One region of the Secundilactobacillus malefermentans genome, then DNA from elsewhere that is predicted to be linked to it. Evidence: predicted binding sites of a transcription regulator. Region 1 holds the regulator's gene; each other region holds the start of a gene.
The links. Region 1 encodes HrcA, which represses chaperone genes, less so after heat shock. Its sites were predicted from a motif close to TTAGCACTCNNNNNNNNNGAGTGCTAA; they were not measured.
Positions count from the first base shown of each region.

Region 2: a site for HrcA is predicted at 2,686-2,712, ahead of FGL90_RS01340 (ATP-dependent Clp protease ATP-binding subunit). Genes of this name have one in related genera too.
Region 3: a site for HrcA is predicted at 1,726-1,752, ahead of FGL90_RS05085 (Hsp20/alpha crystallin family protein). Genes of this name have one in related genera too.

Region 1 is NZ_CP042371.1:1,814,401-1,819,162, forward strand. It holds gene truB (tRNA pseudouridine(55) synthase TruB) at 1-505, shown strand, start outside; gene ribF (riboflavin biosynthesis protein RibF) at 535-1,476, shown strand; gene hrcA (heat-inducible transcriptional repressor HrcA) at 1,597-2,637, shown strand; gene grpE (nucleotide exchange factor GrpE) at 2,652-3,236, shown strand; gene dnaK (molecular chaperone DnaK) at 3,267-4,762, shown strand, end outside.
Region 2 is NZ_CP042371.1:255,477-260,238, reverse strand. It holds gene FGL90_RS01345 (MucBP domain-containing protein) at 1-219, opposite strand, end outside; gene FGL90_RS01340 (ATP-dependent Clp protease ATP-binding subunit) at 327-2,531, opposite strand; gene FGL90_RS01335 (IS110 family RNA-guided transposase) at 2,927-4,165, opposite strand; gene FGL90_RS01330 (hypothetical protein) at 4,527-4,715, shown strand.
Region 3 is NZ_CP042371.1:1,062,312-1,067,073, forward strand. It holds gene FGL90_RS05070 (ISL3 family transposase) at 1-657, shown strand, start outside; gene FGL90_RS05075 (hypothetical protein) at 775-1,104, shown strand; gene FGL90_RS05080 (hypothetical protein) at 1,391-1,666, opposite strand; gene FGL90_RS05085 (Hsp20/alpha crystallin family protein) at 1,830-2,246, shown strand; gene FGL90_RS05090 (aldo/keto reductase) at 2,293-3,135, opposite strand; gene FGL90_RS05095 (HAD-IC family P-type ATPase) at 3,285-4,762, shown strand, end outside.

The sequences.
Region 1 (4,762 bases):
AGAGGTTAAGCGACCAGAACGAAAAATTATGATTTATGCCTTTACGCAATTAGGAACGACTAAGTTTGATAAGGAAACTGGGCATCAAGAAGTTCATTTTGAGGTGCGATGTTCAAAAGGAACCTACATTAGAACCTTGGCAGTTGATCTAGGCAAACAACTTGGAGTTCCAGCAGTTATGTCGGATTTAAGCAGAATTTCAAGTGGTGGTTTTGACGTTAAAGAAACGGTAACCCTAGATGAAATAAAGGATGCGGTTGACGAAGAGAACACCGACTATTCATGGCTGTATCCGATTAAGCGCGCACTTGCTAAATATCCCGAAGTGCCACTAACTGATGAGCTCTGGGACGCTGTTAAGCATGGTGTCTGGCTGTATTCTGAAGAAATAGACACGACGGAACCAGTTGTTGCTTTGAGCTTTAATGGGGAAATAAAATGTTTGTATCAATTGATGGAAAATAAAACACAATATAAGCCACTTAAAATGTTTAGTACACAATAAACAATATTACTTGGTAGGAGGCAGTTGACTTGAAAGTCATTAACATTCATCACCCGCTAAATTTAAATTTAATTGATGAAGGTCCAGTTGTTTTGGCAATGGGCTTTTTTGATGGGGTCCATAAAGGACATCAGGAAGTTATTAAAGCTGCTAAGAAAGAAGCAGATAAATTAGGCGTCAAATTGGCGGTTTTAACCTACGACCATCATCCAGAGGTTGTTTACAGACGACTAATGCCTGAGGACACAAAATATATTACGCCTCAAGAACGGCGGCTCGCTTTGCTAGAAGAATTTGGCGTCAATTTAGTCTATTTGGTTAACTTTACTGGAAGTTTCTCAGCACTTTCACCTCAACAGTTTGTGGATCAGTATATTTGTGCCTTGCATCCGACGACTGTCGTTGCTGGATTTGATCATACTTATGGTGCAAAGGATTCCGATGCAGACATGGCTCACTTGGCTGAATATGCTCAGAACCGATTTAAGGTCATCACGGTTGGTGAAAGAGAACAAACTGGGGACAAGGTCAGTTCAAGCCGAATCAGGGATGCTTTAGATGAAGGTGACTTAGCCAAAGTAAATCTTCTACTAGGCTATACGTTCCAGACAAAGGGCGTTGTCGTTCACGGATTTGCTAGGGGGAGAACGATTGGATTTCCGACAATCAATATCAATCACCCCGAGGATCAGTGGCTTCCTGGAATTGGTATTTATACAACGAGGGTTAAGGTTGGGGACAAATGGGTTAATGGAATGGCGTCAATTGGTAGAAATGTGACCTTTGGAGAAGGCCGTCCAGTGACCGTCGAAATTTACCTACTAGATTTCACAGGTAACCTATACGGTGAAAACGTGGCAATTGAATGGTTCACGAGGCTCAGAGGAGAAGTTAAGTTTTCTGGTGCAGATGCACTTGTCACTCAACTTAATGCAGATGAAGAAAAAACACGGGAATTTTTTAAAAATTAGCACTCAATAATAGAGATTGCCAAAAAAGTCATGTATATTCTTGACTTTCTATTTCGCGTTTGCTACATTGTATATGTGTCTTAGCACTTATGTTAATCGAGTGCTAAAAGAGGTGATATCATGTTAACGGATAGACAAGAAATGATTTTGAGGGCGATTGTTAGAGATTATACCAACAACGGTGTTCCAGTTGGATCGAAAGCACTGGTTGAACAATTACCAGTACACATCAGTTCAGCAACAATTCGAAATGAAATGGCAGTTTTAGAATCAGTCGATTTAATTCGAAAAACGCATTCATCGTCTGGAAGAATTCCTTCGATGAGAGGCTATCGATATTATGTCGACCATTTGGTTAGACCAGACGTTGTAAAAGATAACGATGTTGATTTGATTAAAACGTCGCTGGGTGGTGACTTTCAGAAGATTGATGAAATTGTGGCACAATCGGCGACAATTTTATCTGATCTTACATCTTACACAACGTTTACGTTAAAACCAGAGTTAAAGAATAGTCGACTTAGCGGTTTTCGATTAGTACCATTAGGGAATCGACAGGTCATGGCAATTCTAGTGACTGACAATGGGGATGTTGAGAACCAGACGTTCAGTGTGACTCATAATGTAACAAGTGAGCAACTTGAAGCGGTCGTTAGAATTATTAATGATCAACTGGTTGGGCTTCCTTTGGAAGATGTGGTTGAAAAGTTAAAGCTTCAGATTCCAGCGGAGGTAACCCGTTATATGCAAAAACCAGAGGGATTTCTTAGAATCTTTGGGGATGTTTTAACTCGTGCTTCTCAGGAACGCTTTTATGTTGGTGGTCGAATGAATGTGCTCGATTTTTCTGAGCAGACTGACATCGACACTTTAAGATCAATCTATTCATTAATGGATCATACAGATGATATTGCTGAAGTTTTGGGTGAGCCGTCTAACCAAATTCAAGTTAAAATTGGCGATGAAATTTCCAATAGCGACTTGCTTAAAAACTACAGTTTAATCACGGCAACGTATGATGTTGATGCACATGGTAAAGGAATCATCGCACTATTGGGGCCAACTAGAATGCCTTATTCAAAAATGATTGGTCTAATAGGTGCATTTAGAAACGAGTTAGCAAGCAAATTAATTGAATATTATCGTCATTTTGACGAATAAGAGGAGGTTATTGTGTGGCTGCAGAAGATAAAAAATCTGAAGAAGAGTTAAAAGACCAAGAAGTACCAAAAGATGAAATAACGGATACTTCTGGTGAAAAAGAAGCAACGACTGTAGATGACCAAAATACGGTTGAAGAAAAAGAAGAATCAAAGATTACAGAGTTAGAAGATAAGGTTTCTGGTCTTGAGGACCGATATCTTCGAGCTGAAGCAGAAATTAAAAATATCCAAGCGCGTAATGCAAAAGAACGTGCTGCCTTACTCAAATATGATGGACAGCAGCTTGCTCATGATCTGTTACCAGTTGTTGATAACATTGAGCGTGCCTTGGATAGTAAGGTGGATGATGACCAAAATCAGGCCCTTAAAAAGGGAATTGAACTTGTTCTTCAACACTTAAATGAGGCATTAACTAAGAATGGGATTGAAGAGATTGAGGCAACTGGCGTTAAGTTCGATCCTCAATTACATCAAGCTGTTCAGACAGTTCCGGCTACGGACGAAGTTCCCGCAGACCACGTTGCACAGGTTTTACAAAAGGGCTATAAATTGAAGGACCGAGTATTGAGACCAGCAATGGTTGCTGTGGCACAATAAATAAAAAATTATGAAGAGGGTAAATGAACAATGGCAAGTAATAAAATTATTGGAATTGATTTAGGAACAACTAACTCAGCAGTTGCTGTTTTGGAAGGAAACGAACCAAAAATTATCACAAATCCTGAAGGCGCTCGTACAACGCCATCAGTTGTTGCATTTAAAGACGGCGAACCACAAGTTGGTGAAGTTGCTAAACGACAGGCTATCACTAATCCTAATACCATCGTTTCAATCAAGAGCCACATGGGTGATGGAAACTACACTGTTGATGTTGATGGCAAGAAATACACACCACAACAAATTTCAGCAATTATTCTTCAACATTTGAAGAGCTACGCTGAAGAATACCTTGGTGACACGGTTTCTCAAGCTGTTATTACAGTTCCAGCTTATTTTGACGATGCCCAACGTCAAGCAACTAAAGATGCTGGTAAGATTGCCGGATTAGACGTTAAACGAATTATTAACGAACCTACCGCTGCATCTCTTGCATACGGTTTGGACAAGCAAGATACCGATGAAAAAATCTTAGTTTATGACTTGGGTGGCGGTACTTTTGATGTTTCCGTTCTTGATTTAGGTGACGGTGTGTTTGAAGTTCTCTCAACTAATGGAGATACTCATCTTGGTGGAGACGACTTTGACCAAAAGGTAATGGATTGGTTAGTTGCCCAATTTAAACAAGCAAATGGCATCGATTTATCAAAAGATAAGATGGCAATGCAACGTTTAAAGGAAGCTGCAGAAAAGGCCAAGAAGGATGTTTCTGGTATGGCACAAACCCAAATCAGTTTGCCTTTCATTTCTGCTGGTGAAAATGGACCTATTCATTTGGAAGAAACATTAACCCAAGCTAAATTTAACGAATTGACTTCTGATTTAGTTGAAAAGACCCGTATCCCAGTTGAAAATGCATTGAAGGATGCTGGCATCTCAGCTAGTGACTTAGATGTTGTTATCTTAAATGGAGGTTCAACTCGTATTCCAGCTGTCCAAGAATCAGTAAAGAAATGGACTGGTAAAGAACCTAACCATTCAATTAACCCCGATGAAGCGGTCGCTTTAGGTGCTGCTGTTCAAGGTGGTGTCCTAACTGGTGATGTTAAGGACGTTGTTTTACTTGACGTTACGCCATTATCACTTGGTATTGAAACCATGGGTGGTGTCTTCACTAAGTTGATTGATCGAAACACGACAATTCCAACTAGCAAGTCACAAGTGTTCTCTACAGCTGCAGATAACCAACCCGCTGTTGATATTCATGTGTTACAAGGTGAACGTCCAATGGCAGCCGATAACAAGACACTTGGTAATTTTCAATTAGCCGACATTCCAGCAGCACCACGTGGCGTTCCTCAAATCGAAGTTACCTTTGATATTGATAAAAATGGGATTGTTAACGTATCTGCTAAGGATAAGGGAACTGGTAAGGAACAAAAGATTACCATCAAGAGTGATTCTGGCTTGTCGGATGAAGAAATCGACAAGATGATGAAAGAAGCTCAAGAAAACGCGGATGCCGA
Region 2 (4,762 bases), 470 kb from region 1:
ATCTGGTCTTTCATGGGTTTCTAGAACTGAATTTACCGATTCTTCTGTAGAATTATCTGAATTTTTCGGTCGATTTATTTTGGAAGTGGTCGTTGGAGCAGGTGAGCTCACTCTGTTCTTGATAATTGGATGATGTTTCGGTCTATGTTTGGATTGATAGCTGTGTGATTTATTTTGATTAGGTGTCAGGATACTCTTAATCCAGTTCCATAATGGCAACAAGCTCACCTCCGTTCTATCTTTTGTAATAGTCACAGTATACCGCATTTACGGGGGGTTCGTGAAGATAACAAAAACCCCAAGTCAATTTGACTTGGGGTTTTGTCTTATTCTTCAGTAGTTGTTGCCGTCTCGATGATAATGTCACCATTACTCATTTTGGCGGTAAGGTTCTTCGTGTCCGAATGATCAAGATAGTAATCTGCAATTCGATCTTCAATCTGTTCCTGAATGACACGTCGGAGTGGACGGGCACCCATAGAAGGATCATAGCCTAATTCAACTAATTTTTCCTCCACTGGGGTGGTTACATGAACGTGGATATCTTGTTGTGCAAGCATTCCGTTCACGTTATTAATCATCAAATCAACAATCTTCATCAAGTTTTCTTTGCTGAGAGAGTTAAATTCAATAATATCGTCAAACCGGTTTAAAAATTCAGGCTTAAAGTAGTTGGTTAGTTGATTCAAAACAGAATGAGTTTTTCCGGTTGATGCAGCACCAAAACCAACGTTAGCTTCAGCGTCACCAGATCCGGCATTTGACGTCATGATGATTATCGTATCCTTGAAGGAAACGGTACGACCTTGTGAATCAGTCAATCGACCATCATCCAGAATTTGTAGGAACATGTGCATAACGTCTGGATGAGCCTTTTCAACTTCGTCAAGAAGTACCAAACTATAAGGATGACGCCGAACCTGTTCCGTTAATTGACCAGCTTCTTCGTATCCAACATAGCCAGGTGGGGACCCGATTAATTTAGAAATTGAATGGGGTTCCATGTATTCAGACATGTCAAAACGAATCATTGAATCTTCCGAGCCAAACAATTCATTTGCTAACTGTTTAGCAAGCTCGGTTTTTCCAACACCGGTAGGACCGACAAACAGGAATGAACCAATTGGACGGCCAGTCCCGTTTAGCCCAATTCGGTTTCTACGAATGGCCCGAGCAACTTTATCTACCGCTTCATTTTGACCAATGACGTGAGATTCCAAATCAGAGCTGAGATCTTTCAACTGTTGTTGTTCTTTAGATTGCAATTCGCCAACTGGAATATCCGTTTTCTCTTCAACAATCTTCTGCATATCTTCTTCAGTAACCTTAGGAACGCCACCAGCAGACTCAGTTGATTGACTATCCTTCGCTTTTTCAAGTTTCGTGACTTGATCACGATAATAAGCTGCTTTTTCATAATCTTCCTGCTTTAAGGCGTTTTGCTTTTGAGCTTCGGCATCCTTAACCTTTTGCTCAATATCCTTGGGATCAACCACATTAATCGTTAGGTTCTTTTTTGAACCGGACTCGTCAAGTAGGTCAATTGCCTTATCAGGTAAGAATCGATCTTGAATATAGCGGTCGGAAAGTTTGACTGCTGCTTCAATTGATTCATCAGTGTAATGAACATGGTGATAATCTTCATACTTCTTTTGAATACCCTTTAAAATTTTGATAGCTTCTTCGGGGGAAGGTTCATCAACTGTAACTGGCTGCAGCCGTCTAGCAAGTGCTTGATCTTTTTCAATATCTCTGTATTCATTTAAAGTTGTTGCACCAACTAGTTGGAATTCGCCGCGGGCAAGGGCGGGTTTCAAAACGTTACCTGCATCCATGCCGCCCTCAGCATTTCCAGCTCCGACAATTTCGTGAATTTCATCAATGAAGAGAATGACGTCAGAATTTTCTTGGACTTCCTTCATTAACTGTTGCATTCGCTGCTCAAACTGACCTCGAATTCCGGTTCCTTGAACAAGCGAAACAACATCTAAGCGAATAATTTGTTTGTTAATTAGTTTTTGTGGAACGGCGCCTTCAACGATTTTTTCCGCGAGGCCTTCAACAACCGCTGTTTTACCAACACCGGCTTCACCGATGAGAACGGGATTGTTTTTGGTTCTACGATTTAAAATTTCAATGACCCGACTAATTTCCTTATCTCGACCAATGACAGGATCAATTTTTCCATTTTTAGCCATTTCAGTTAAATTCGTTCCAAATTGACCAAGTAGGGTACCACCGTTTTGACCGCCGTTTCCTCGACTGGCTTGGGTAGGCGGAACCTGTTGCTGAAAATTAGATTGGTTGGAATTTGGTTGAGATCCGCCTTGCATTGCGCGGAAGATATCGTCTAAGTTACCGAATCCAAATGGATCTTGTGCCATTTGACTACCTCCATTTTCAATATTTCCTTGTTGGTTTTTAAGAAGCTGATAACAGTTCTGACATAAATCGACCTGTTGCCTTTGACCATTCACATTAACAAATAGATGAATGGTTGCTTCACGTTCGTGACAGTTCTGACAGAGCATTTTTAAGCTCCTTTCTGGTTCACACCAAAAGTAGGATTGAAGGTCTTGAAAAAGTTTGACCTTCTTTGACCTTTATTTTTATTATACCCGTTTCGAGTTAGAGTGCAACTTTTAGAACTCAATAAGTTAGCCCGTTAATCGGAACTTTTTGGAACTAGCAGTCAAACACAAGCACTGCTAATTACGTTTAGTTTTACTTCAATCTGTCCCATAATGCAACTATTTAATCTTCAGATGAGTTTTCTACTATAAATAGGGTAAAATAGCCTTGTGGTAATAAGTCAAGAAGGTGATAAGCCTGAAAGCCCGTAAAATTTGTTAATTTAGAGCATATCTACCCCAGCCCGCTGAAAGTAAGAATTTCACCGAGCTACGCTCGTTTCCGTTATCGTCATTTATTCAGCTATACCAGTTTCTGGTGGTACGTAAAGTTGATTATTTCGAATTAGAACGTCTACTAATCTAACCAACTTACGTGCTGTTAAAACGGCAGCTCGTTTGTGACGATACTTAGGAACCTCTTTATATTTTTTTTGATAGTAACGTTGGAATGTTGGATCGTAACGTCTTACTGAGTTGGCAGCTTCAACTAAGTAGTAACGTAGATATTGGTTACCCTTACGGGTACGAGGAGTGGATTGCCGGATACTAGTTCCTGATTCATGTGGCATCCAAGCTAAGCCAGCATATTTAGCAATGTGACTTTCATTTGGAAAACGAGTTATTTGACCAATTTCGGATACAATACCCGCCGCAAATACGGCACCGATTCCAGGAATACTAGTGAGACATTTGATTTCGGTAATTTGCACTGAAAGTTGTTGAATTGATTTATCGAGCTTTGTAATTTGTGCTTGAAGTGTACGAATAATTTCAGCATAAACCGCCAGAATTGAATCTACTGATTCAGTAACTGCTTTAGATAGTCGATAGGAAGACCGAACGGCCTTCTTAATGGCTTTAGCTACTTCTTCTGGATTACCAAATTTACCATGACCTAGCTGTTGTAATTTAACAGCTAACTGATCTAGTGGCATTGCAGCAGCTTCATCTAGACTTAGTTCTTCATCAGTAATTAAAGACATCATCGTCGAACCAAAAACAGATGTGGGTAGTGTTTGATCTAAGGTATTGCAGCGATAGTAGAGATTATTTAAAAATTGATTTTTAGCATCTACTAGTTGATGAATAAGATGATACCGTTCCCTGGTTAAGCGTTGTAATGCCATATATTTTTCCTGACGCACAACTGATGTTCCCAATGGTTTCACACGAATTAATTCGGCTAACTGTTTTGCATCTACCTCGTCGGTTTTACCATCATCAAACAATTCACTAAAATGATGAGAAGTGTAAGGATTAATGGTAATAACCTCGAGCTGATTTTTTTGTAACTCTTGGTCTTCAGACAGAAACGTAGTTGGATGAAAATTATAGACAGAAGTTGCCTCCATACCAACGATTACCTTTTGGTAATCCGATAATTTGGTTTCTGCAAGAATAGCTTGTTTGATTTGAGAAGCACCGTTTAAATCATTACTTGCCTCATCCTGAAATAGGCATTGGTCATCTGAGTTAATTGCACAATAACTTAGATTAAGTTTACCAACGTCAATACCAATAAATAAGTTCATGGGATAGGACCTCCTTTCACTTTTATTTGATTGAATAAGCTTAGGTGCTGCATGATGTTCCCTAATTACAATTCTACGGGCATCCTCGCAATATAAGTAGACTAGACAGAAACTAATTTAGCTGCGTTTTCACGCGAGTGAAAACAAATCAATTCAGTCACTACAGCTTGTGGTTTGCGGTTGTTCGAATTGCCTGGGCGGCATGCTATTAAAGCAGATTAAACTGCAGGAGGAATTAAGCCTATACCAGTTGGACCTAAATCCAATGAACAACTAGAGAATATCACGCAACATCTAAACATTGAACAAAAAACTAAAAGATATTAATTTTAATAATACGAGGAGGAAGAGAGGTGATAAGATGGCGAGGGATTATGTTGCACTGCTAGAACAGCTTAGAAATGGTCAGATTGAAGATTTTGAGGTAGAGCCGGATGAATTTATGGCGTTTCATGATGCCTATCTTGCGGCAGATGATCGTAAAAAAATTGTTGGCAAGGCTCAATTAGGCGGTAAAGTTCAATATATTTACGATAGAGAAGAAAAGTAGAACTAGCCATAATGAAAGCGTTTAATGAAATGCTTGTATTTTTAGGC
Region 3 (4,762 bases), 750 kb from region 1:
GATCAAGCTGCCCGAGAAAACGTCAAAATTATTGTGACTGATATGAATTATACCTACCCCAAGCTTGTGCAGACCGTGTTCCCCAATGCCATGGTGGTCATGGACAAGTTTCATATTATCAACGCCCTAAATCGGGCGTTTAACAAAACCAGAATCAAGGTGATGAAGAAGTTTACCCCGTCTTCTCGCGAATTTCACGCCCTTAAGCGCTACTGGAAGCTGTTGTTAGTACCAACTGAACAGCTTAACTTTGAACAATTCAAAAAGTGGACTAATTTTCCTTACTGGATGGCTGCCACCGATGTTGTCCATCAGCTGTTATCGTTGGATTCAGAACTAGAACAAACTTATCAAGTCTTAAACAGCGTCCGGTCAGCTGTCCAACATCAAGATTGGCATAACTACAATGCGGCATTTTGGAATAACAAAACGTATTCTGAAGAAATGAAGAACACGATTAAAACACTTGAAAGCCATCATGATGAGATTCGTAACACCTTTACCACACACTATTCAAATGGTCCTTTGGAAGGTTCTAATAATAAAATCAAGGCGATCAAACGAGCCAGTTTTGGCTATCGCAGCTTCTGGAGGTTTAGAACTCGAGTACTATACGTTTTCAAAATCAAAACAAAAAGAGCCCTAATCACGAAGTGATTAGAACTCGAAATATGGATTCACCAACAACAGTTGACGAAGAGCCGGAAAATTTAACGTTTGCAAAAATCAGTGCTATGTTTGAGATGGAGTTAAATTAATAAGGAGATCTTAGACATGGCAACAAAAGAAGCTGTAAAGAAAGAAGAAGTCACTTTTAAGTATGATGATGCGGATGTTGAAAAGGGTGCCAAGATAATTGACGACCGTGGCTACATCACGAAAAAAGACTTTCCAAAGATGGATAATGCACTTTGGTCAGCTGGTTTTGAAAAGAAGATTGACGAGTACTTGTTAAACAAGGACGAGAGCCACTACATGTACTTTGAGAAGTTCGATTTTGCAGGTGGCACTATCGAAAATATCATCTTCGACATGGATAAGATTAAAACCCGTACCGCAGCGTTGAACCAATTGGGTGAGACACTGGATTTGAAAGTATTTTAAAATAAAAATTGAAAGTAAGTTAAAAGAGTAAAAAAAAGGGCCGGGACAAAACAAATGTTTTGTCCCGGTCCCTTTACTATTTCCGAATATTCTTGCTTAGTCGGGTTCCAAAAGGCTGCTTTCTCCGCCTAGCTACGATCAACAAACAATCCCAAGTGCAGGATTATTCGTTAATCTAGGCTGCGACTTGGACTGTCGTATTTCGACATAGTCCAATCGACATCGTAGCGAAGCGTAGTATGCTCAAAAGCAAACCGCCTTTTGTCTCACCCTCATTTTTTGCTTATTAACCATCCTCAGCATCTTCTTTTGAATCAATCAGCTGAATCTGAAATGTTTGACCATTTGCCTCAAAGGTTTCTGAAATCAAACTGTCCTTTTTAAATGGAACAATAATTCGGTCATAAATTTCATCGTCTTTATCTAGTAATTCCAAATGAATGCCGTACTGAATTTGGTAGAACGGACTAACGGCAACGTCATACTTAAAACTCGTGCCATCACGGTAACGGTAGGTTAGTAATTGATCTAGGATTAAGGGTAATTTTACGAGATGCACCATTAGTTCGGACTCCTTTCAACTTTACTATTGCCATTATAGCAGGTATTTTTGGATTACTTTTAGCACTCTTATATTTAGAGTGCTAAATTCTTGCATATCTGATCAATACTGACTAATATAGAAAATGTAAAGAGATAAAAGAAATTGAAAGGGGTTTTTATTTATGGCTAACAGTTTAATGAACAAAGATTTCGGAATGTTTGATCCAATGGATATTTTCAGTGACTTTGATCATGGGTTCATGAAGGAATCCCAAATGAAGACAGATGTTCGCGAAACCGACAAGACTTATGAGGTTGCATCCGAGTTACCTGGCTTCAAGAAGGAAGACATTCACTTGGATTACCGTGATAATACCTTGAGAATTAGCGCGGTTCACAATTTGCAAAAGGATGAAAAGGACAAGAAGGGGCAGTTGCTTCGTCAAGAACGATCATCGAGTAACGTTGTGCGTTCCTTCTATCTTCCTGGCGTTGATAAAGACAATGTTTCCGCAAAGTATGATGGTGGAATTTTGACGATTTCCTTGCCAAAGGTAGATGGGCAAGTGGAAGATGATCACCATATTGAAATTAACTAGTAAGTGACAAAGAGCTGATCTGCAGATGCAGACCAGCTCTTTTTTGTTAATATTGCTTTCCTAATTCATAAACTAGTTCAGGTTCATTTCCCGTTCGTTGGTTCTTATTCAAGAGGTCAATCATCGTCATTTCGTCTTCAGTCAATTCAAAATCAAAGATGTCGATGTTTTCTTTAATTCGTTCTGGGGTCTTTGACTTCGGAATGACGGCGACACCTTGTTGAATTTCCCAACGAAGAATGACTTGGGCAACGGACTTGCTGTGGTGGGCCGCAATTTTAGCAATCATTGGGTTGTCGAGAACGGCACCACGGCCAAGCGGGCTCCACGCCTGCGTTGCAATTTTTTCTTGTTCATCAAATTTGACGAGTGGTTTGTTTGTCAAATAGGGATGCAGTTCAACTTGGTTAACCGCTGGCATTTCCTCAGCTTTGGTGGCCAATAGTTGCAAATGAACTTGCTGGTAGTTGGAAACTCCGATGGACTTGACTTTGCCATCTTTTTTCAACTGTTCCAGTGCTCGCCAAGTATCGAAAAATTGGGTCTGGATTGGCCAGTGAACCAGCAGTAAATCGAGGTGGTCAGTCTGTAGCCGTTTGAGCGAATCGTCAATACTGGCAATGGTTAAATCGTAGCCTTGGCTATATTCTGCAACCTTTGATGTGATAAAAATTTCATCGCGGGGAATCTGCAGATTAATGAATGATTGGCCTAAAAGGTCCTCATTTCGGTAAAGTTGAGCGGTATCAAATAGGCGATAACCAGCGTCGTACGCCGTTTTAATGGATTGATCCATTGTTTCTTGGTCAGTAAGAAGGTAAGTTCCGAAGCCAACGAGCGGCATCTTATTACCATCTTTTAGGGTGAGCGTCTTTTCAATTTCTGACATTATGCTTCCTCCAATAGTTGAATAGCACTATTATAACATTGAAAGCGCATTAACTAAGTTCCAAATTTTTGGTAAAACTAGGCGGAAATGGTGCGAAAACTTGTGATTATTGAGTACAATAATGGTAAAAGTAAACCGAGGTGACCTAGATGACCGAAGCAAAAAGCTTATCCTTAACCAATTTAGATCAAGGATTAACCGCAGATGAAGTTCAGCGGGCGGTTCAATCTGGTCAAAAAAATGCGCCAACCAAGCCCCTGACAAAATCGATTCAACAAATTGTCAGCGGAAACTTTTTGACGTTATTCAATTTGATTAACATTGTGTTGGGGGTTCTGATTGCATATACCGGCAGTTATAAGAACCTGTTGTTTTTGGGAATCGCCATTGTCAACACGGCGATTGGAACCTTCCAGGAAATCAGATCCAAGCGCCAAATTGATAAGATGACGATTCTGTCCGAAGGCAAAGTGAAGGTGCGACGAAACGGAGAAATAGTTGAGTTGCGGCGAGAAGAACTTGTTTTAGGCGATTTGCTGATTGTTGCGCGAGGTGATCAAATACCGCTTGACGGAATCGTTCGCACAACGAAGGGAATTGAACTCGACGAATCCCTCATTACTGGTGAACCTAATGCCATCAGTAAGCAAACTGGCGATCAAATGACATCTGGCAGCTTCATTGTTAGTGGGCAGGCGGTCGTTCAAGTAACGGCGATTGGTGAGAAAAGTTATGTTCATCAAATTACCGCGGCTGTCCAAACTGAAAAACCGCATGATAACAGCGTGTTACTCACCATCATCAACCGAATCATTAAAATATTGACCATTGTGATTATTCCCCTAGGCGTTATTTTATTTATATCAAAACAAATGCATGGCAGCTCGTTTAACCAGGCAATTTTGGGGACGTCTGCCGCAATGATTGGGATGATTCCAGAAGGATTGGTATTGTTGACCTCCGTTGCGTTAGCGGTCTCTGCAAGAAAGCTGGCCAACCGCAACGTGCTGGTGCGAGAATTGCCCGCTATCGAAAATTTGGCACGGGTGGATACGCTTTGTTTAGACAAAACGGGAACCATTACGAGTGGTAATTTAATTGTGGATCACATCATTCCTTTGGGAAGCGCTCATTCAGATACGGAAATTAAGACAATCATGGGCAGTTTTATTAATGGAATCGATGACCATAACGAGACGGCTGAGGCACTTAAAAGAGTCCTACCAGGAAAAACGGGCCAAATTCAAACCGTTATTCCATTTTCTTCTGACCGGAAATGGAGTGGGGCCGCGGTCAATAATCAGAATTACGTCTTGGGAGCACCTGAATTTATTCAGACTGATTTACCAAAAGAATTAGCAACGCGCATTATGAATTATTCCAAGGAAGGTTTCCGAGTTTTGTGTTTTGCCAGCACATCGGAATTAACCCCGACAAATTTAGGCAAAGTGATGCCGTTAGCGCTCATTTTGATTACGGACGAATTACGAGAAAACGCCAAAAACACGTTTGAATACTTCAATAACCAAGACGTTGCGCTCAAAGTGGTTTCCGGTGATAACCCAGTTACCGTCAGTAAAATTGCCCAAAATGCAGGAATTAAGAACACGGATAAGTTCGTTGATAT